One region of the Sutcliffiella sp. NPDC057660 genome, then DNA from elsewhere that is predicted to be linked to it. Evidence: predicted binding sites of a transcription regulator. Region 1 holds the regulator's gene; each other region holds the start of a gene.

The links. Region 1 encodes LexA, which represses DNA repair genes until DNA is damaged. Its sites were predicted from a motif close to CGAACATATGTTCG; they were not measured.
Region 2: ACFVAD_RS04765 (YhjD family protein) is a predicted target of LexA. The motif match lies at 3,723-3,736, and genes of this name have one in related genera.
Region 3: ACFVAD_RS19110 (YolD-like family protein) is a predicted target of LexA. The motif match lies at 1,264-1,277, and genes of this name have one in related genera.

The regions. Positions count from the first base shown of each region.
Region 1 is NZ_JBHVHV010000005.1:75,615-83,734, forward strand. It holds gene ACFVAD_RS06565 (ABC transporter transmembrane domain-containing protein) at 1-1,531, opposite strand, end outside; gene ACFVAD_RS06570 (YneF family protein) at 1,668-1,889, opposite strand; gene sirA (sporulation inhibitor of replication protein SirA) at 1,981-2,412, opposite strand; gene ACFVAD_RS06580 (YdcF family protein) at 2,685-3,182, shown strand; gene tkt (transketolase) at 3,229-5,235, opposite strand; gene ACFVAD_RS06590 (DUF896 domain-containing protein) at 5,326-5,556, opposite strand; gene ACFVAD_RS06595 (YneB family resolvase-like protein) at 5,601-6,275, opposite strand; gene lexA (transcriptional repressor LexA) at 6,413-7,030, shown strand; gene ACFVAD_RS06605 (hypothetical protein) at 7,182-7,727, opposite strand.
Region 2 is NZ_JBHVHV010000004.1:15,925-24,044, reverse strand. It holds gene aceA (isocitrate lyase) at 1-1,247, shown strand, start outside; gene ACFVAD_RS04780 (IDEAL domain-containing protein) at 1,498-1,743, opposite strand; gene ACFVAD_RS04775 (competence protein ComK) at 1,945-2,496, shown strand; gene ACFVAD_RS04770 (DUF421 domain-containing protein) at 2,604-3,335, shown strand; gene ACFVAD_RS04765 (YhjD family protein) at 3,332-3,694, opposite strand; gene ACFVAD_RS04760 (S9 family peptidase) at 3,892-5,883, shown strand; gene ACFVAD_RS04755 (VOC family protein) at 6,282-6,650, shown strand; gene ACFVAD_RS04750 (HIT family protein) at 6,683-7,099, shown strand; gene ACFVAD_RS04745 (TVP38/TMEM64 family protein) at 7,283-7,882, shown strand.
Region 3 is NZ_JBHVHV010000017.1:100,428-108,547, forward strand. It holds gene ACFVAD_RS19105 (hypothetical protein) at 440-1,222, opposite strand; gene ACFVAD_RS19110 (YolD-like family protein) at 1,551-1,826, shown strand; gene ACFVAD_RS19115 (type I restriction endonuclease subunit R) at 2,385-5,543, opposite strand; gene ACFVAD_RS19120 (restriction endonuclease subunit S) at 5,567-6,811, opposite strand; gene ACFVAD_RS19125 (type I restriction-modification system subunit M) at 6,801-8,120, opposite strand, start outside.

The DNA.
Region 1 (8,120 bases):
TCTCTTCTGTTTTGGCATCCACCGCAGATAGGGAGTCATCCAGTAGGAGAATTTCAGGATCCATCAATAGCGCCCTCGCTATGGACAGCCGCTGCTTTTGCCCTCCGGATAATGATACTCCTCGCTCACCCACCATTGTTTGATAGCCGTCGGTGAACTGAATAATGTCCTCATGAATGTTTGCCAGTTTTGCAGCATGTATAATTTCTTCAAAGGATGCTTCCGGAACGGCAAAAGCGATATTATCCGCAATTGTTGCAGAAAACAGGAAATGATCCTGAGGTACATAGCCAATAGCCTTCCTTAAAGCTTCAAGAGAAAAGCTATAAGAAGAGTGTCCTCCTATCGTAATGTCTCCTTCCACACCATTGAATTCCCGGATTAACACTTTTAACAGAGAAGTTTTTCCGCTACCGGTTTTACCGACAACACCAAGCGTCTCCCCCTGTTTAAGTGTAAAGTGAATCCCCGTCAGGAGCGGCTCCGGTTCATTAGGATATGTGAATGTATTGACATTAAAAATGATATCGCCTGAAGGAACTTTCGTGTTGGGATCAGTTCCATCCAATATATCTACCTCTTCCTTTAACAGCGAAGAAACTCTATCATAGGATGCCCGTCCCCGCTCCACGATGTTGAATAGCCAACCAAACGCAAGCATTGGCCAGATCAACAAACCAAGATAGGTAGTGAAGGCAATAAGCTCCCCAATTGTCAGTTCCCCTTGCAGGACGTATTTTGAACCGAAAGCCATAGCCAGGAAAAAGGATATCCCGATAATCAACCCGATCGTCGGATCAAACAACGAATCAATTTTCGCTACCGTTACATTTTTCTTAACAACATCTTCAGCCTGCTTTTCAAACTCCTCGATATCCTCTTTTTCCTGTCCGAACGTTTTAATGACTTTTATACCATTTACGCTCTCCTGCACCTTATCATTCAGTGAAGAAAATGCTGCTTGAGCTTTATGGAAGGTTCGATGCAGCAGCGTTCCGTAGTAGTTAGTGGAAATCGCCATGAAAGGTAAGGGTATCAGACAGATAAGAGTAAGCTTCCAACTGATGGTTGTGGCCATGGCAATCAGCACGAATCCACCTGTCATGAAGGAGTCGACCAATGTCAGAACTCCGGCCCCTGCAGTCTGCTGAATTGCCTGCAGGTCATTTGTGGAGTGAGCCATCAGATCTCCCACTCTTCGTCTTTGGTAGAAACTCGGTGACATTTTTGTAAAGTGTTCATACAAATTGTTGCGCAATAACCTTGCCAACCTGACTGAAGGACCAAAGATCATGATTCTCCATAAGTACCTTAAAAAATATACAATGATTGCAGTCCCTAATAGGATAAGCATCAACTGCAAAATCAGGTCCTTTGTCAGTTCCCCTTCAGCGATATGATCGACCGTCATACCGACGATTCGTGGAGGGACGAGCTCCAACAGGGCAACAAGGGCCAGCATGAATACACCTGGTATATAGGACTTCTTTTCCAGTTTGAAAAACCACCATAAATCTTTAAATATACTCATCGTACTCCCCCGTTAACATTCTTACTTATCTATGTAATCAACTTAGATAGTTTAGCAAAAATTCTAATATTTAGGAAGATTATTTCATTAAATTAGCCAAAAGAAAAAGCACTCATTTGACTGAGTGCCCTATCGTTTATTTCATTTGTTGGTTGCTCATTGCTTTCATCATTTGGTTGATTTTCTTTTGGGATGGTTTCATTCCCATTTGCATCATCATCACGCGAAGCATTTGCTCATTAATCGGCGGGTTTTTCTTCAGGTAAGTCATCATGTACTTACGAGCGATGAAAAATCCTAGTGCAACTCCAGCAATCAAAGCCAGAACAATAAGCAAAATCCAAATCCAAGGTTGCATCTAACATTTCCTCCTCTAAACTATGTCTACCAATGTAGTGTACTAAACCAACTATCATTATACAACATTTTCCGCTAATTTTCTCTATACCCTAGACATATTTTCTCTGTTTTATCGGCTGCAACCAGCCAAACCGACCAGATTTGGTATCGATAGCGAGGAAGTATGGTGCCTGTTTTCTAATAACTTCAAAAAAGATCGCCTCTGCTTCAAAAGACCCAGAGGAGGACAGCTTCAAATATTTTTCAAAAATCGACAATTTAGCTATTGATTCTCTTTTTTCTATTTTGTGCTGATAGGATTGCGACTGGTAACCTTCTATTTGTTTCATGGAAGTTTCTAATGCCTGCTGGAGGGGGAAGGTCGGTATGGGGATGGTGATGTAATCGACCTGCTGCTTCACTACATCTTGAAGTTGATCCACTTGTTCATACTGCTGAAAGAGCTGAAATAATTTCAATTCATTGCCCGCATAATGCTTCGCAATTTCTTCCTCTATGAGATAGATCATATAATGGCGCAAACAAAACCCTCCTAACATCCTCTTTTATATTATTATAAGGAATGATAGAGGAAAGATTTGTCTGTTGATGGCGCGACTATTGACTATTTTTGTTGGAACTTGTCGAAAGCATCAATTCTGAACAATAAACTCCATTATCATGATACAATTTTAGGTAAATAACAAATAAAAGGACACATTTTATGAAAATACGAGGAGCAATAAAATTATTATTAATTGTTTGTTTACTTTTTGTTTTTTATAACGGATACAATATATGGTCTTTCAGCAAAATGAATGAGTTGGAGAAATCGGATGCCGCTATCGTACTTGGGGCTGCCGTCTACAACGGAACTCCTTCTCCAGTTCTCAGAGAAAGAGTGAACCATGCTATATGGCTGTATGAAAATGAGTACGTTGAGAAGATAATTTTTACAGGTGGAAAAAGCAGGGAGGACAGCCTTACAGAATCGGAAGCAGCAAAAGAGTATGCTAACAGTAAAAAGGTTGCATCCGGGGATATTCTTATAGAGGTAAATTCAAAAATTACAGAAGAAAACTTACTCTATGCTTTGGAAGTGGCAGAGGCTAATAAACTTAACACGTTTATTTTGGTCAGCGACCCCTTGCATATGAAACGAACTACTATGATAGCCGAGGACTTCGGAATGGATGTTAGATCATCTCCAACACAAACCTCCGCATATAAGACCTATAAGACCAAAATTCCATTTTTCTTTCGTGAATTATTTTTTCTAATAGCGTATAGAGTGACATTGCCTTTCCGCTGAATATACAAAAGAGCCATGCACGTATGCATGGCTCTTTTCAAATATATTAGTTATCCAATAGCGCCTTCACTCTAGCAACTACGTTCTCAGTAGTGAAGCCATATTCCTTCATGATTCTTTCTCCAGGAGCAGAAGCACCGAACGTGTTGATTGCGAGGATATCCCCTTCATCTCCTGTGTAGCGCTCCCATCCTAGTGGAGTTGCCATTTCGATTCCAAGACGTTTTTTCACATCTTTTGGCAATACGGAGTTTTTGTACTCCTTGGATTGCTGTTCGAAACGGTCCCATGATGGCATACTTACAACTGAAACATCGATGCCTTCCTGTTGAAGTGCAGCTTGAGCTTCTACAGCCAATCCGACTTCAGAGCCGGTTGCAAGTAATAATGCATCCGGAGTTTCCTTTTGTGCTTTGGAAATCACGTATGCACCTTTTTTCACGCCTTCTAATGCCGTCTCGCTTGTTCCCTTGATCGTAGGAAGATTTTGACGAGTCAATACAAGAGCAGTAGGTGTTTTCTCTGATTCCAATGCCACTTTCCAAGCAGCCGCAGTTTCGTTACCGTCTGCCGGGCGAATCACGGAAAGGTTCGGCATAGCACGCAAGGATGGCAGTTGCTCGATCGGCTCATGTGTAGGCCCATCTTCTCCAACCGCAATACTGTCATGTGTAAATACATATGTTACAGGCAGCTGTTGAAGTGCAGCCAAGCGAATAGCTGGACGCAGGTAATCGGAGAATACGAAGAAAGTTCCACCGTATACTTTTAGTCCACCATGCAATGCCATACCGTTTAACGCCGCACCCATTCCGAATTCACGTACTCCGAACCAGATGTTTCGTCCGCTGTAATCTTCCGGAGTGAAGTCCGCTTCGTTTTTAATATTCGTTTTATTGGAGCCTGCAAGGTCCGCAGAACCTCCAAAGAAATAAGGAACTTTTTTAGCGATTGCATTCAGCACTTCACCGGAGGAAGCACGGGATGCCAAGCTTTTCCCATCTTCATAAACTGGAATCTCAGAATCCCAGCCTTCAGGCAATTCGCCATTGATTGCCGCTTCAAGCTGCTGACCCAATTCAGGATATTTCGCTTTGTACGCATCAAATAGTTCATTCCAAGCCTCTTCAGCCTGTTGCCCTTTTTCAGCTACCGTTTCACGGAAATGCGCATATACTTCTTCCGGAACATGGAAATCTTGTTCAAACGTCCATTTGTATGCTTCTTTTGTTAGCTTCATTTCATCGGCTCCAAGTGGTGCTCCGTGAACATCAGACTTACCGGAAAGATTCGGGGAACCAAATCCAATAGTCGTTTTCACTTCAATCAGTGTAGGTCGATTAAGGTCGCTCTTCGCTTCTTCCACTGCCGCCGCAATCTCTTCCAGGTTATTTCCGTCCTCAACACGGATGACCTGCCAGCCATACCCTTTGAAACGCAGTTCTACGCTTTCAGAGAAGGAACGGTCGAGATCACCGTCAAGAGAGATATCATTGGAATCATAAAGAACGATAAAACGTCCCAGCTTCAAGTGGGAAGCAAGGGATGCTGCCTCACCAGAGACACCTTCCATCAAATCGCCGTCTCCACAAATGCTGTATGTAAAATGATTGACCAATTCCATATCTTCTTTATTATAAGTTGCTGCAAGATGACGTTCGGCCATTGCCATTCCCACACCCATTGCAATACCCTGTCCAAGTGGACCAGTCGTTGCATCTACACCTGCAGTGTGGCCGAATTCAGGATGTCCTGGAGTTTTGCTGCCCCATTGACGGAACTCCTTCAAGTCATCCATGGATAGATCATATCCGCCTAAGTGCAATAGGCTGTATAACAGCATGGAGCCATGACCAGCAGATAATACAAAACGGTCTCTGTTGAACCAGTTGGGATTGTTTGGGTTATGGTTCATGAATTTTGTCCAAAGGGAATAGCCCATAGGAGCAGCCCCCATCGGCATACCAGGGTGGCCAGAGTTCGCTTTTTCGATTGCATCGATAGATAATGTACGAATTGTGTTAATGGAAAGTTGATCTATATTGTGTGTCATCAATTCCATCCTTTCTTTTTATCTGATTTTTTATTGGAAAAATTATATTTTATCATAAATAGTATGTTCCAATGTTCTGAAAAAAAGCGATTAATGCTTTAAATTCTTTTTTGTTTCCTTTAGCTTCTCTGGTGTAACATCATTGCCCTCCGGATCTACAATGGTCACGGATTGCAGCGTGTTATCCATGGAAGCACGAAAAGTCTTGATATATTCTTCACGAAGCTTTTTTTGCTCAGCAGCTTCTTCCATTGAAAGACCTTCTGCTTTGGATTTCTTTGATAATGCATTAATTCTTGCGATTTTTTCTTTTGATAGCATGTAAAACCCTTCTTTCATCCTAGTAAACACATGCTTTAATCTTACTAGAGGGAATCTTTTTTTACAAGCAAACCGCCGTCCTTCTCATCAATATACTCCTTATAGCGCCTATGGACAGTCGCCTTGGAGACATCATACCCAAGCCCTCTTAGTGTAGCTGCAATCTCATGGAAGGTCAGCTTGTTGTTACGGAGCCTTGCGATTTCCTCCACGGGAATATCAATTTTTTCTCGGCCCGGGCTTGCATGGAGGTTGGAAAGGTTCTTGGATGGATCATATCCATTCCTGACTGCCCGCTGCATCCCTCTTTTGATTTTGAGGTTATGTAATTTCCGTTGATATTCCTCCACAATCCCTACAATATCCAAGACCATGGAATCTGAATCCGACAGCGACACTTCTCCATTGTCTGTAATGGTGAATATCTTCACCTTATGCTTTCTCAGCCAATGCAAGAATGCTATCTTGGCATTTCCGCGTCCCAAGCGAGTTTCATCCTGTATGAGGACGACATCAATTTCCTGGTTGGACGTGATTTCGATGATTCGGAAAACCCCTTCCCTATCCAGATCGAAACCGCTCGCCTGCTCTTCTATCACTTCTACAATTTCAATTTGGTGCTGCCCGGCCAACATGAGCAGCTCTTCCTTTTGTCTTACCAGTGACGTTTCCTGTGTCTCTTTCTTTGTACTCACTCGGCAATAGATGATGCCCTTCATCGTAAACACCCCTATAAATATCTAGATTACTTATTATCAGGCGAACAAATATTCCTGTCAATTATTCGAACTTATGTTTGTATTTTTGATGAGAACATGCTATACTATTCATAATATTAATGATAGAGGTGCGGAATATGAAACTATCAAAAAGGCAACAAGATATCCTGAATTTCATTAAAAAAGAAGTACAGGATAAAGGCTATCCCCCATCCGTTCGTGAAATAGGCGAAGCGGTAGGACTTGCTTCGAGCTCCACAGTCCACGGACATCTTGCCCGCTTGGAAAGCAAAGGGCTTATCCGTCGTGACCCTACCAAGCCTAGAGCCATTGAGATCAGAGATATGGAAGACGAAATGACGCCAAGGATTTCTGCAGTCAATGTTCCAATCATCGGTAAAGTAACTGCTGGCCAACCTATCACAGCCATCGAGAACGTCGAAGACTACTTCCCGCTGCCTGATCGCTATGTAGCACCAGATGAGCAGGTATTCATGCTGGAGGTTATGGGAGACAGTATGATCGAAGCAGGAATCCTGGATGGTGACTATGTCATTGTACGCCAACAGCAGTCTGCCAATAATGGGGATATTGTCGTTGCGATGACTGAGGATGATGAAGCAACTGTAAAACGTTTCTTCAAGGAAAAAGACTATATCCGTCTCCAGCCTGAAAACTCCACGCTTGAGCCGATTATTGTTCGTAACGTGAGTATTCTTGGTAAAGTGATTGGTGTATATCGTAACATCCACTAAAAAAGAGGCTGGGACAAATAACGGGTTCTTTTCCCTATCGCAAAAACTCTATTTACGCAATAATTTGTACACTTAATTGCACCGCAAAATGCGGTGTTTTTTTCATCTAAAAAAGCAGTGGAAATGGTATTTTCCTCTGCTTTATAATTTGTTATTCTTTTGTTGTAAATGAGAAGCCATACGTTTTTTCTAACTCTAACAGCATCGAACGCAAACTTTGAACTTCCCTGTTGTTGTCAACTACGAAAATCTGATTATCTTTATAATGAAACTCCAAACTTTGCTCATTTGTTTCTTCATCTATAACTAAGTATACCTTTTCTACATCCTCCCAACTGTATTTGATTTCTTCTTCGAAAGGAGCATCAATAAAGGTGAACCCAGCAGTATTCATAACATTAATTGGTTTTAACCCAATATACATAAAAGCAATTGCCAAAAACAGGGAACCTATAACTATAATGATTTTTTGTTTGTAAAAAAAGTAAGATGCAATGGAGCCTATCATTAAAAACAACCAGGCTATCCCAAAATACCAATAGGTAATGCTAGGTGTTTCTACAACCCAGACAGAAATCATATCCAAAGTAGCTCTTTGAAGAATGTACGGAAGTAACCAGATTATTAATGGAGATAAAACCAACAAAGCGATTGCACTTACCATAAAATAATGTTTTTTTTCATAATTTTTTTTCAAAGCGATACCCCCTCTTTTATTTTTACGTGTTATATATGGTTTAGTTTCAAAATATTTTTATTTTTGAAAACAATTTTACTGAAAAGTTAGGATACAATTAAACGTAAATAAACCCATAAAACCTTTATATATCAACAATAAATGCCTATCAATTTATATTACAAATTGATAGGCATTTTAACTTACATTTTTATTGATTGCGATAGATAACGGAAACTGTTATGGGACAAAAGTGTTTTAGCCTAGTAAAAACCGAACCAATTTGAGATTTCGTTCAAATTGGTTCGGTTTTTTAAAGAATTTAAATATGCGTTTATGTTTTAGATTACACTAGTGGTTGATTGGAGTGCAAGACGTAGACTCCTGCGGCAGCAGTGGCCAATTTGAGGCCCC
Region 2 (8,120 bases), on a different contig from region 1:
TAGAAGAAAGCTGGGAGCTTGAGTCTAGATGGAATGGGGTTGTGCGACCATATAGTGCAGAGGATGTACTACGGCTTCGCGGATCCATTGACATTGAACACACATTGGCAAAAAGAGGGGCACAAAAGCTTTGGGATCTGCTTACAAAAGAGGATTATGTTCACGCACTTGGTGCTTTGACAGGAAATCAGGCGATCCAGCAGGTAAAAGCGGGATTGAAGGCCATCTATCTAAGCGGATGGCAGGTAGCGGCAGATGCCAACCTTTCGGGAAATATGTATCCGGACCAAAGCCTGTATCCTGCCAATAGCGTCCCTCATGTGGTCAAGCGCATTAGCCAGGCGCTTCAACGTGCGGACCAGATCCAATACTTAGAAGGAAAAGAGGAAGTCGATTATTTTGCACCCATCGTAGCGGATGCAGAAGCTGGGTTTGGAGGACAATTGAATGTGTTTGAGCTGATGAAGGGAATGATTGAATCCGGTGCGTCCGGTGTTCATTTTGAGGATCAGCTTTCTTCCGAAAAGAAATGCGGACATTTGGGAGGGAAAGTTCTGCTGCCTACTCAGACCGCAGTTAAAAATCTGATCTCTGCACGATTGGCCGCTGACGTGATGGGAGTGCCGACTGTCTTGATTGCAAGAACCGATGCAGATGCGGCGGATTTGATTACAAGTGATGTGGACCAATATGATCATCCATTCCTGACGGGAGAACGGACTCCTGAAGGGTTCTTCAGAACAAAGGCAGGGCTTGACCAGGCGATTGCACGCGGATTGGCCTACGCTCCTTATGCAGATGTAATCTGGTGTGAAACGTCCGAGCCGAATCTGGAGCAGGCAAAAGCTTTTGCGGATGCCATTCATTCAGAATTCCCTGGAAAACTGCTTGCCTATAATTGTTCTCCATCTTTTAACTGGAAGTCCAAGTTGGATGACGAAACGATTGAAACCTTCCAGCAGCAGATCGCCACTTTCGGCTACAAGTTCCAGTTCGTGACGCTTGCAGGGTTCCATGCGCTGAACCACAGCATGTTTGAGCTGGCGAGAGGGTACCGGGATCGCGGGATGGGTGCATATTCGGAATTGCAGCAAGCGGAGTTTGACAGTGAAAAACACGGCTATACGGCAACACGTCATCAACGTGAGGTGGGCACAGGCTATTTCGATGAAGTGGCAAAAGTGGTATCCGGCGGGAATTCTTCAACTACAGCACTGTCCGGCTCGACGGAAGAGGCGCAATTCTAAATGAAAAATAAATATAGGGCTGGGCTAAAGATAAGGTGTCAACATTAAACACCCTGTTGGTCTCCGTTCCAGGCGTTCGCTTATCCTAAGGCTCCCATCCGTCCCCGCGGAATCTTGTGTGCCTCGCTGCAATCAACGGGCGGAATTTGAAGCTTACAATTTATCTATATATCAACAATGAATGCGAAACAGCCAAAATAAAAAAGAGAAGAGATCCAAATGGCGCTCTTCTCTTTTCTTTTGGATATTATCAGGCGGAATCGCCCCAATCAGTCAGGAACTTTTTGTATGTGGAGCTTAGGGAATGAAACAGCGTGTGGTCTTTGGTGTCGATGGCATGGTCAATTCTTTCTTGGAGGAGATTCTTGTGGTAGTGGTAAAGCGATTCATCAATGATCATCTGGGTATAAATATTCATCATATAGGCTTCAACGGACAACTTTTTGTTCATTACTCTCGACTTCATCAATTCCGTATAAGACTTCTCATTTTTCATGAGTCCCTCACCTCGAGCCTTTTTAATAGTATATTGGGGAACCTGCATAAAATCAACAAAAATTAAAAATATTTAGAAAAATATAAAAAGTCTTTACTTTTTGGTTGTCTTTTGTAAAAATATACATAAATAGACAGATTTCTGGTTCTTTCGTTCTATTCTGAGCCGGGTAAATCATTTTTTAGCGGAAGGGTGAATTATATGGAGAATAGTGTCACTTTAGTTTCAGAATATGAGATCAATCGCTTCACTATGGCTGTATTGCCTATAGAGGAACAGGGGAAAGTGTTTTCTAAGATAATGGAAGTGGAAGGGGACATATACGTGGACCTGCCTCCCCTTAAAATTATCGATGATAGCTGTAACTACTATGGAGCAAGTATGGAAGGCAGAAAGTCAGGAACTAAAATGGTGACGGGTGTTACGCACAAATCCCCACTTGCAATAGACCCCATGAGTGACTTGTACTTTTTTCCCACCATGTCTCCCAAAAAAAACGAATGCACCTGGATCTCCCTGAACCATGTTGAGAAGACAAGAAAAACATCCTTATCCACTACAATCGCCCACTTTACCAATAAAACCGAAATGGAATTCCAGATTTCCCTGCGTTCCTTTGAAACCCAAATGCACAGAGCCGCCCTATTGCGAACAAGGATGCTGCAAAGGGCTCAAGGATTTGGTGTACCTGAGGAGCATCGTGATTATATTGCATCTCCTCCCCGAACCTATCGGATCATCAAAAAAAAGTAATGGTAAACATCCTCTTTCAAATTAGGGGATGTTTTTTTATGTTTACCACAACAAAGCATGTTTTGTGTATAGGATTTTCTTTTTGAAAAAGGCTATGGAGGAAGGGAGTGACTGCTGTGGAGCTTATTCTCGATTTGGTGAAGGTGATGCTGCGTATCGTCACCATTCTGCCACTGATGTTGCTGGTGACTTTGTTCATGGGTAAGCGTTCAATTGGCGAGTTGCCTGTTTTTGATTTTCTCGTAATACTGACGCTCGGTTCTGTGGTGGGGGCGGATATCGCCGATCCTGAAATACATCACCTCCCGACAGTGGGAGCAATCATTGGAATCGCCCTGCTTCAAAAGTTTATCGCCTGGTGGAAAATAAAGAACCGAAAAGTTGGCGGGTACTTATCATTTGAGCCGACGCTGGTGATTTATGAAGGTCAGTTCCATATCCACAATATGCGTAAGATAAGCTATTCGATTGACAATGTTTTGCAGATGCTGCGACAGAAGAATGTATTTAGAGTAGAGGATGTACATTTTGCCCTAGTGGAGGCAAATGGTGACCTGTCCGTAAAGCTAAAGCCTGATAAGGAAGTAGCGAAAGTGGAACATATTAAAGGAAGCCCAGCGCAGAATGCAATCGAGTTTCCAGTCATTATTGATGGCATCATTCAAAAGGAAGCCCTTCAATATAAAGGCTTGAATGAAGCCTGGCTTCGTGAAGAGCTATTAATGCAAAAGATTGCAGATGTGAAGGAAGTTTTTTATGCTGCGGTGAATGAACAGAACAGGCTACACGTATGCTTGAAAACATCTGACAAAACAGAAACGCTTCCTATTTTTCATTAACGCTGCTCTTTATTGACCAGATAAAAGTGAAGCAGGTCATTGATTTTGTTGCGGATCCTTGGATTAAAATAATTGTGGTGTTCCTCATAGCCGTTGAATAGAAATGCATACATCGTAAAGGCCTCATCCTGTTTTAATTTATGGAGTTTCATCTTTTGCTGCTTCATGTCCAATTTCACTTGTTTAAGCTGAAGCTGAACTTTTTTCATGACCTCGTCAATCAAGGTAAGATAGGGCTCTTTCAATTTCAACGTGCTTTCCCGGATGATGGCGGTATCCCGTTCGAGGACAATCAGCAATAAGGGAAGATAGATGGCTTGCTCAAAGAGGTGTATTTGTTCTTTTGATAGTCTAGTCATAAATTAATCCTCCTGCTTCTAAAAAAAAAGAACATCTGTTCGTATTTATTTTATACCAATTTATAAAAATTATGCAAGCAACTTTTTAAGTTCGAATAATTTCGAGCTTTTTTTCATTTAATAGAGGGTATCTATTTCTGCTGTCGAAATAAACAGTATAGAATGAAAATGAATTTATACATAAGGGAGAGTTTCCTATGACAAAGAGAAAAATAGAAGCGGACGATTTATATCGATTAACATCCCTGACCGATCCACAGTGGGAGAAGCACTCCCGCAAGTTTGCCTATGTGCAGACAACAATCAGCGAAGAGGATAATGAGTATCTTTCCACCATTTATGTAGGAAGCTTGGATGGCAAGGCAAAACCTTTCACATTTGGAAAAGGAAGAGCAACCACTCCCAGATGGTCCCCGGATGGAACCAAGCTTGCTTTTGTTTCCACGCGCAATGAAAAAGCGCAAATCTATGTGATGGCAGTGGACGGAGGGGAAGCCGAGCAGGTTACCTTCTGCAAGAATGGTGCAAGAGGTCCGGTCTGGTCCCCATGTGGAACGAAGCTGATCTTCAGTACAGCGTTGGAGTCGGAGGAAGATCTGAAGGCAGGTTCCAAGACAGAGGAGAAAAAGAAAAAACCCGAGCCGATGGTTGTGGAGAAGCTGCGTTATAAATCGGATGCAAAAGGCTTTTTGGACAAGAAAAACGATCACTTGGCTGTGCTCGACCTCGAGACGAAGGAGATTACCCTGTTAACTCACGGCGATCGCGATTATGGAAGCCCAGTCTGGTCCCCGGACGGCAAGCAAGTCGCTTTTGTAGTGAACCTGGAGGAAAATCCGGATGAGGTGCTTGTAACGGACGTGTACGTGATGGATCTGGAGTCCAAAGAAAAGAAAAAAGTGACCCACAGCAACGGTTTCTTTTCTACCATCACTTGGTCCCCTGACGGTGCGTTTCTTGGTTTCCTGGGACATGAAAAAGAGTTCCAGAGTGCCACTTTGACACGTGTATGGGTGTACCAGCTGGAAACGGAAGTGCTGCACTGCCTGACAGAAAATCTGGATATCGAAGTGGGAGATGTGGCAATTGGCGACTTCCATTCAGGCAATGTGAATCCGGGCCTCATGTGGACGGAGGATAGTGATGGATTCTACTTCCTGTTGAGTGACCAGGGTGGGACAGGCATCTACTACGGTTCCCTTGATGGCGCAATGTACCCAATCCACCTTCCTGGTGAGCATGTGTATGCGGTATCCATCTTGACAGATTCCCATGAAGCGATTGTAGGTATCAGCAGCTCAACTGATCCTGGTGAACTATATTACCTTGATTTCAGAACACAAAAAAGAGAGCAGCTTACACATGTGAACAAAGCGTGGAAAGAAGAAGTGGAAATCAGCGCTGCCGAGCCGATCAGCTTTAAGGCACCGGACGGATGGGACGTGCATGGCTGGATCATGAAGCCGGCAGGTTTTGAAGAAGGAAAGAAATATCCGACTATCCTGGAAGTTCACGGCGGCCCTCATGCGATGTACGCCAACACATATTTCCATGAGTTCCAGACCCTCACTTCCCAAGGCTTTGTTGTCCTATTTACAAACCCGCGAGGCAGTCATGGCTATGGCCAGGAGTTCGTCGATGCGGTCCGTGGCGATTACGGCGGCAAAGACTATATCGATGTTATGAGTGCGATGGACTATGCCTTGGAAACATTCGATTATATCGATGAGAAAAACCTGGGGATAACCGGCGGCAGCTATGGCGGCTTTATGACAAACTGGGTGGTGGCGCATACAGACCGTTTCAAGGCGGCAGTGACACAGCGTTCCATCTCCAACTGGCTGAGCTTCTACGGTGTGAGTGATATCGGCTACTATTTCTCCGAGTGGGAAGTAAAAGGAAACATGGAGGACAAAGTCGATAAGCTATGGGACCATTCCCCAATCAAGTATGTAGCAAATGTCAACACGCCACTCTTGATTCTTCACGGTGAAAAAGATTACCGCTGTCCGATCGAACAGGCCGAGCAGCTGTTTATTGCACTGAAGAAACAGGGCAAGACTACCAAGTTCGTCCGTTTCCCGGATTCTAACCATGAATTGTCCAGAAGCGGCAACCCGGCACTCCGAATCCACCGATTAAACCATATCAAGAACTGGTTTGTGGAATATTTGGAGGGTGCGAAGTAATAGGCAATTTGGAGTGAAAGCACAAGGAGGGGGCCTTTCCCTAAGGTTGGGAGGGCCCTTTTTAATTTCTGTTTGGGGGTTTCCAGTGGAGTCGTCACGGCTATCGTCGCTATGCGAATTTTGTCAAAAAATAAGTTTTTTCGATATCTGGTCCCTTTTCGTTGAAATATCGAAAAATTCGTTGATATAAATTTTTTTTTTCGTAGTATCACTACAGAAACCGTTGATATATGAAAAAATCCATCGATAAGTGAGTTAACAGAAAAAGATCTCATTAGCTTTTTAAAGCTGCAAACAGGAAATCGGACTAATTATTGTCCAAATCCCCAAGAGGACTTTCAAAAATCACGAAGAATTCTTAAAGGATGCTAAAAAATCAAGCCAGGAGGAATATACATATGATCAAAGGACTCGACCACCTTGTTTTATTTTGCTTGGATACTGAAAAATCAAAGGAATGGTACGAAAAAGCTGGATTCGAATACTCGCACGGATACGAAGGCATGCATTGGTTCCATTTAGGTAACGGACTTATCATGCTGCATCCAGCCGAAAAGGTAACACCTGGAGATACGGCTGTCCATGCCGCAGTCGAGGATGTTCATCAGCATTTCAGACAGGTCAAAGAAAACGGACTCGTTCCAATCGACCATCAGGAGGGAAGCAGGTCGATCGACGAACCTGTCACGCGTCCATGGGGGGATATCGAATTCGAGCTTGATGATGTGGATGGACACCGCTGGGCATTTACACAACGCGCTCAGTAACAAAAAAGAATGATACCCTAGAGGAGGCAACCATGAACGACGAAAAAACCTGCCCGTTCTGTAACCCGCAGAACGATCCGTATCAACACATAGTATTGGAAAGCGAAACGTGCTATTTCCTTCAGCACGATAAAGAACAGGGCGTTCTGGAAGGCTGCGGAGTCATTGTCCCGAAAAAGCACCGCAAAAATACGTTTGAGCTGACAAGGGAGGAATGGAACGATTCCTATGATCTGTTGCAGCAAGCAAAAAAATATCTGGATGAAAAGTTCTCACCTGATGGATTCACATTAGGCTGGAATGTTGGACAGGCTTCCAATCAAACCATCCCGCACAGCCATTTTCATGTGATACCGAGATACAACGATGAGCCGTTGGCGGGGAAAGGAATAAGGCACTGGCTGAAGCAGCCGGAAAATAAAAGAACACAACAGCATGTTGATCAGTGAAGATATTATTACAACCATCCATTTCCAAAAGTGAAATGGATGGTTGTTTTTTGTATTAATCGGGTATTCAATACTTTATAAAAAAATGTAAAGTTTTTATGTTATTTTATGGGTGAATATAGAAATAACTAGTACAATAAGAGATGATAGATATAGACAGAAGCGGAGTTAACCTACATGGATATGATAAATTTCTTTAAAGATCTGCTAACAATGGATAACCTTTTGGAAGGGCTTCAGGATTATAAGTCATTTGGTCCGCTTCCGGGATTTTTACTGGTGGTACTTGAAGCGTTTTTACCTTTTCTGCCGCTGATTGTGATTGTCATGGCAAACGCTGCAGCATTCGGTTTATGGCTCGGATTTTTGATTTCTTGGTCAGGCACTGTGGTCGGTGCAGTCATCGTGTATTTTTTTGCAACCAAGCTGAAAAGAAATAAATGGATTCAAAGGCAGCTGGAAAAAGAGAAAATTCGAAAGACGATGTCCTGGATTGAGAGGCATGGATTTGGACCGATTTTCTTTTTATTATGTTTTCCGTTCACTCCATCCTTTTTAATCAATATGGTGGCTGGCCTGTCACGAATAAAATTTTATCAATTTTTTCTGGCGCTATTAGCAGGGAAGATGGTTATGATTTTTACGATCAGTTATATTGGTTATGATATTATTTCTTTTATCCGAGCTCCTATTAAAACAGTGATCGCTTTAACGATCATGCTTGTTTTATGGTATATTGGAAAAAAGGTAGAATTGCGCCTGCAGCTTTCAGCAGATAAATAAACGATATCTTTAAAAAAATGGTTACTTTTCGTAGAGGTTGCAAACACGAATTTAACGTTTCATCGTGCTCTTTTCCTAACCAATCCACGAGGTTACTATAATTAAAGGTGAAAAATCCAAATGCCGATTTTTCACTTGTGAAGTAACAACCATAGTTTTGAAAAGAGCCTAATAAAAAAAGAATATAAACGAGAATTCAGTATATTGTGATAATAGATGGTTATTGGTACAATAGACC
Region 3 (8,120 bases), on a different contig from region 1:
CTTATACCCTCTCCTTTGTTCGTACAAAGACACCAAACTCTAAACTATTTAGACAAGAATCACTAAACCGATATATTTTTTTGTGCGTTTTCTTTAATAACAAACTCCAAAAACGAAAAGCTGGTAAGACAGACGGTTTATATTTTTTTGCCCTTTTACAATATTTAGAATAAATTTATAAACAGGAGATTCAAGGAATCGGTCTATAAAAGTCTAGACTTACTTTCAAACACAATGTATCCATATACTTTGAAGCCAGAATATAACTTACTTTCAATATTATTTTTTGAGGGTTTAAGGGTAATTTCAGAGTATAACTTAGTTTCAAGAAAACCTTCCTTGTTTCAAGTAATTGTAAATTTGTATTTTTTTAGATAGCTAGGTTCCATTAAACAAGTGAGATAACTAAGATGAAAATGCTGTTAGGTTTATTATGAATTTAAAAAATTCTTTTCTTTTTTATTCCAAATATCAACAAAAGGGCTATTGATATAAAGAAAGAAATTATTACTATAGTTAATATTACCCAATTAATTTTAAATTGTAAGACTAAAGCCAGTATAGAAACTAGATTAATTATTATTATTGGTACACTTCTCCATTTCAACCTATTAGTTACTAACAATTCAAGAAAAATTATTATCATAAACAACATTATAACTATTGCACTTACACGCAAAGTGCTTAAATTAGCATTACTGCCGCTAAACCAAATGAGCATAAAGAATGTTCCCACATACAAAGTAAAAACAGGCATAACAATTGAATAAGAAAGGACCTGAAACTTTTTAACAAAATATAAAGTTCCTTCTAATGGTAACTTTATATGTTTCCATTCTTTATTATCATTTTTTATGCTTTTAACTTCATTTAATATCTTATTCTTTATACTAGTCATTTTCTCTTGTTCACTTTTTAAAACATCCTCTAATTCTTTGAGAATTTCATTCATAAGAATTACATTCATATAAGGAAGACTCTCGTAAACAGAAGAAAAAAAATCATTGGGCTTTTCATTATAATAGGCTTTTAATAATTTGCTATAATGTGTCATAGATTGCTCAGTTACATGGATGGTTTTATCAACTTTTCTCTGATATTGTTCTTTAAATTCTTTATATAACCATATGAATAAAGCAGTTAATATTAACCATGCAGTGACCTCCATAGGGGTCATGTTAGTTCCTTGAATTATGTGATCAAAAATACTTTTTACACTCATTAAAATACTCCATTATACATTTTTAGTAGAGGATATATATCCGATTGTATGGTCGTTAAACTGTACCAGTAGCTACTGTTGTTCGTACATTTTATATTATACACGAAGTTAAATTGCGAGTATGAACTGCCTCCTTCCGTCGTAAATTATATTTGACGAGCGACACAAAAGTCTTTGTGAATTGTTTAATGGTTTATTTGTTCTATTATAATGACACAAAACTCCTTAATATTTAGGAGTTTTGTGTCATTCAATTAAAGCGCCCGATAGTTGAAGATCGCATTCAGTTTGACTCTACTACCTTAATTTACAACCAGATAAGTTTTTATTGTATTGCTTTTGGGAGGTACAAGAAGACTATTACAAAACACCACGCCCGCAATTAGATCAGGGGCAAATTGAAGAAATGGAACAGCTAATTTTAGAAAGCTTTGAAAACCAAGTTTTGTTAGAAATAATGACTTTGAAAAATGGGTTCATTACATCAAGAATTGGGACCGTTACAAAGGTTGATCCAATAAATAAAAAAGTCATTGTCAAAGATGAACACAACTCTATATTAACGATAGATTTTTTCACTATCACAAGCGCAATAACTAAATAGACTCCATCTTGAAATTAATAACAGGCTTAAGCCTGAAAATCGTCTTTAGAATAAGACAACAAAAAACCAGTATCCCGAAAAAGGTACTGGTTCTTTTAATCATGCTTGAGAAACGTTCTGTGACGAAATTAGCAAGCGTCTTAATGCATACAGCTTCATTCGATGTTAAAAACAAACGTCTAAGTTTTGATAACCTGATCCCAAACTTCATTGATCTTGGTTATCCGCTGAACTGGATTCTGTATCTAAGTTCATTTATGCTATGATTAATTTCATCGAATTTAGACCCCCGTAGTCTCATATTTGTATATCTTATATATTTCTAATTTACATAATGCTTCATATTTTCTATAACTATAGTTATTCTTCATTGTTTTTTTCTGAAGGAACTAATACTGGAACATTAACGTCTTGTTTTGTCGCCGTTTGCTGGTTCTGTGCCTAGGAGGAGTAATTAACGCTTCTTAAATATATTGTTATTCCGCCATATCCTTTTTTGATAAAGTAAAGTCCAACTACATACCTTTGCAGTTGGACTTTACTAAATAAAAACTCTATTTATCTCAACTCGTCATCTAAAGGGACAATAATTTCATCTAATGTCTTTCTCCATTGACGCTTCATTTCTGGTCCGTATTTGAACGGCACTGCCTCCGGATGTACGACTTTATATTTATTGAAGTCTTTGCTGTCGATGATTCCCCCGATATTTGGAATTGGATCGGTTCCTATCTGATATTGAACTGCAGAGGCATGCAGCTCTCGCTCTTCCACAAACCAAGCATTCGCAAAATCTTCAATAGCTTGATTGTAGGAATGCGTAAAGTAACGACGTTTCACGACAAAAACATCTTCCTCTGAATCTATTTCTTTGTTATCGATAGCGTTTAAAATGGATCGGTAGACCTCTTTAACTACTTCTGATTTTTTTAACTTTTGAAGTGCTTTTTCAATTTCATTTCGGATATTCTGATTATTTGCGGAATACGTCCCCAATAATTGGTCGATATAGGTTGAATCAATGTCGTAGAGTTTAATCGCATTTTCTCCATAGAACTCAATGCCTGAGAAATCAGGGCTCGGTCCATCACCGTCTTCTTCATCTACCAACGATCCCTTTACGGTATTGTACACACCGATATATTCCTCTAAAGTCCTCACCTGTTCTTGAAGGACTCTTGATTTCTCCATGTCATCATTGTAGTCATCATACGTAACTAGAGCCTCAAAGGCATTATTTAGCTCTTGGAAAGCTTTTACGAACTCGATTCGGTCTTCGAGAGAAGAATGTTCGTTAATGTCTGTAGGATTTGGAACCAAAGTATGCAGTGACTTGTGAGCTTTTTTGAAGCGTTTTTTTGATTCGTCATACGTCGGATAAACAAGTTGGGAATCATCGTTTTCGTTCGAGTATAATTTCGTCGCATCCTTTACATTCTGCTCCATCGTTGAAGGTTTACGGAATGTTACAATCAAACCCTTAGTCTTTCCGGGATACGTTCGATTGGTTCGAGAAAAGGCTTGAATCAAATTGGCATAACTTAGGTTTCTGTCCACGAATAATGTTTGAATCGTTGGTGCATCAAATCCTGTCAACAATCGATCTACGACAATCACTAGATCAATTTGTTTCCCAAATTCTTTAAATTCTGCTCTTTTACGGGCTAATCGATTGTTGATATCCCCATTAAACCGTTCAATATCTTCAATCGACCAAGCTGTTTGATAATAATTGTTATACTCTTTTATAATTCCTTTCATTTCCTCTTGGAATTGTTTAGAGTTTTCTTCATTTTCTTGTACCGAATAGGTAATCGCGATTCTTGGGAAATCGGGATCTTCAATCGTACGACCTTTCCGGATTGGATGTCCCGCAAATTCGGTTGTTAACCATTCAGGATCTTTCGTCATCTCTTTAATAGCATGATAATATCGTTTCGCCATATCAATCGAACTAGTTGTTAAAATGGCAGACTTTTGAGGACGGCCATTTTTAAAATCAAATTTGGTGTAGGCGTTATCTGGTCGAAAGATCTTATGTATGACCTTTTGAATATGTTCCTCACTTTCGTATGAAGAGTTCGGAATATAAGTTTCCTTCTCTATTCCATCCATCTTATCGATTAACTCGTTCAGTTCATCATCAGTGTTTTCTGCGTTTTTTTCATTCTGACGCAGTTGATTAAAAATAGAGTTATATAATGAGGTTGGTTCAATCGTATCTTCGTGTTCTACTTGAAACCCTAAAACTGATCCATCCTCTAACGCATTCTTAATGGTATAGGTATGAAGAATATCCCCATACTGATCACGCGTGGTCCGTGCCAATTGACCTTTCGCTTGTTTTTTATTTTCATTAAATATCGGAGTACCTGTAAAACCGAACCATGTAGAGTTTGGAAAGAATCCCTTGATGGCTTCCATTCCTTCTGCACTTAACGCACGGTGACATTCATCCACGACAAAAACAATATGCTGACCGATCAGTTTCTTAAAACGCTGAGTGCCACTTTTTTCTTCTTGTTTTTGAGCAATTCGCAAAGCGGATTCTAATTTTTGGCGTGTGGTAATAATGACAGTATTCGAATTCGTATCAGATAGTAGAGTCTCACTTAACTTTTTTGCACTCTTAGTACCTACAATCAAGCTATTAGACTTGGCATTACCTGAAGAAATACCGGTATTAAACTCTGAAGCAAAATTGGTGAATTCGGTCGTAGTTTGATTGTCCAAGTCTTTTCGGTCAATGATCATAATTGTACGATCTACACCGGGTTTACGAGCTAATAACTTCGTAGAAACAAAACTTGTTAACGTTTTTCCTGAACCTGTCGCATGCCATACGAATCCAGATTCGCGTTTCATAGCAGAAGTAAACAAAGCCTCGATCGCATGAATTTGATACGGATGTAATACCATCAAGGCTTTATTGTCCTGATCTTCACTAACAATCGTATAATTGGCAATCAAACGGTGTGCATCTGGGATATTCAAGACTTGTTTCACAAATTCATAGAGATTTTCTACTTTTCGGTTATCGGTGGTACGCCAGCTAAAAACAAATTTCTTATGCATGTCTTTTGGCATCGCATTAGCAAAATACCGCGTCGTTTGTTCGTTCGAAATGACAAATAGCTGAAGTGTAGAAAAGATGTTGTTTCGAAACATCCCTTCCTCTGCGTATTTCTTGATTTGATTGTAGGCTTGGAATACGCCGTCTTTGGCGTTTACCTGTTTTAATTCAATTTGAACGATTGGCAGCCCATTAATCAAGAGTGTCACGTCAAATCGGCGATCACGGCCGTCACCATCTACCTTTTGTTTGGCAATCTGGTGCACCACTTCGTATGTAGAGATTCCGCCCCCGATATCTTGGTTGGAATACAAAATCAGCGACATCGATCCTAAAGATACATCATCACGTTCTATCGTAATCCGAGCAATTCCGTTTTCTCCTTTGAGCCATCTAGCCGCATCGAAGGGTGTCTTTGTTTTCGAGAGTAATTCTGTTTTGATTGAATCAAACTCCTTATCAGAAATGGGGTGTTCCCCAATTTCTGATAAGTTATTCTGAGTGATTTTTTGACGCAAGTTCTTCCAAAGATCTTCTTCAGACTTTAAATCCGGACGATAATTCCACTGATTATGCCCTTCCCCTAGCACTTCAATTAAACGACGTTCCACTTCAATTTCTTCATTATGTGCGATCTTGGTCACGTTACTCCCTCTTTTCTATCTAATTACACAAACATCTTTTGTAGAAAAGCTTTTTTCGTTTCTTTTAAAGCATCTAACTCACTTTGATGGAAATCCAGAATGTCGTCTAATTGTTTGAAGAAGTTACCTATTTTGATTTGTTCTTCTTTATTTGGTGCTATTACAGAATAATTCGCATATTCCTGAGCATTTACACCTGGTTGTCCGGATCGTTGAGAAGTTACTTTAATAAATTCACGATATTTTGAAGTAAGTGTATTTTGGAAAATAAATCTAGAATCATATTCAGATTTAATTCTTGCACGAATTAAAAACCCTGCATAATACACTTTTCCATCTTTTTTATCATAAATATATGATTTCCCAACACTCGCACCTGTTCGAGCAAAGAGAATATCACCTTCTTTAAGCAAGTAATTTTCAGCTGATGATAAATCAATATTTGGTGAAGTTAAATTATCTTTTAAAAACTTATGAGTATTTTCGTCAATATCAGTAATTCGAATATACTTGTTTTTTCCATCATATTTAGTTGCACTTGCATTAAGTCCATACTCAAAACTTACAGACATTTCGCCTAATTTATACTGTTTCCAAGGAGCATTAAATCCTGGGAACCGAACATCGGGTACAGACTCCCCCTCTTTTGGAAACATTTTTTGTAAGAATCCTTGCTTCGTTTGTTTAAGTGTGGTTAGTTCTTGCTGATGGAGAGAAATTGTTTCATCTATTATCTTAAAGAAATTACCAATATCATTTTGTTCTTCGATAGAAGGTTTTAAAACTTCAATATTTTTTAGAATAGATTGACCTACATTATAACGTGTACTTCCTCCTGCTTTCCGTTCTATTTGATCTCGATTGCAATAATTTAAACTAAGTTCAACAAATTTGGCATCAAAATCTCTTATTTTCTTACCCCTAATTGAAAACCCGCTATATAGAGCATATTCTTCCTGTAAATAAGCTTTTGTCCAACCAACCTCGTTACGAACCTCTGACGATCGAACAAAAACTAAATCACCGTTTACCACCTTATTTTTGCTTTCAGTAGTATCATCTACCTCCACAGAGTTTCGAATTTTATCGTAGATAATTGGCCCATCTTCGAGAATATCCAAAACACTAATCATTTTTCTTCCTTTGCCGTAATTTTCTTTGGGAGCATTAATCCCATTTGAAAATTCCATCAGTTCAGAAAGGAGGCCCTTTTTCCACCCTTCCTCGAATTTCGGGAAACGAATTACTGGTCTTTGTTTAATTCTCACGATTAAACACCTCTAAAGCACCCTTGATCCATTCTGCATCTTTTTCTTCAAATTGCAGCGAAGAAATCATGTCAAATAAATCAGACTCTAGTGCTGCTTTTTCTTTTCGAATGTCTTTAATGGTTGAGCCAATTGCAGCCATATCAACAGTCTCTTCTTCGATAAAAGTATCAACGTAGCGAGTAATGTTTAGATTAAAATCATTTTCTTTTATTTCATCAAATGAAGCCATGTGACTATATCTATCAACATTTTCTCGATTTCTATACGTTTCAACTATCTTATCTATGTGTGCTTTAAAGAGTTTATTTTGGTTCTTTCCTTTTGAAAACTCCTTACTCGCATCTATAAATAGTACATCACGTGTTTCACGATTCTTCTTCAAAATGAGAACTGTTGTGGGAATGGAGGTTCCAAAGAATAAGTTGCCTGGCATTCCGATAACTGCATCAATACTGCCATCTTCTAAAAGTTTCTTACGAATCACACCTTCTGCTGCTCCACGGAACAGAACACCATGTGGTAAGACGATTGCCATCGTTCCTGAATCTTTTAAATGATAGAACCCATGTAAAAGAAAAGCAAAATCAGCTTTTGATTTTGGGGCCAACTTTCCGTAACGGTTAAAACGAGAATCATCTAAGAATGTGTCATCTGCAGACCATTTTGCAGAATATGGAGGATTCATAAGAACTGAATCAAAGGTGTAAGGTTCATCTGTCGGCCAGTCTTTATTCAGTGTATCTCCATTACGTAAACGCATATCTTCTTTATCTACACCATGCAAGATCAAGTTCATCTTTGCTAAGTTGTAAGTTGTTGTGTTTAGTTCTTGTCCATGATATTTAACGCTGTCTGGATAGTTGATATAGTTTCGAATATTCAACATTAAGGAACCCGATCCCATGGTGGGATCATATACGCTAAACAATTTTTTATCCTCTTGGCCCATCGCAGCAATGCGAGCCATCATGTCAGATACTTCATGAGGTGTATAGAATTCTCCAGCTTTCTTACCTGCCTCTGAAGCAAACTGACCAATCAAGAATTCATAAGCATCACCAATTACGTCTCCATTATGTCCCATCAAGTCGACATCGTTTAGTTTCTTTAATACTTCTGTAATGGTAATGTTTCTTTGTTGATCATCTGAACCAAGTTTTTTGGATTTTAAATCTACATCATCAAATAATCCATTGAATTGATCATATTTGGTTGCTAAATCAATAAAGGCTTTATTTAAATCATTCAACTGAAACGTGTTTTGTTTCGCTTGATCAGTTAATACATTAAATAAGTGTTCTGGCGC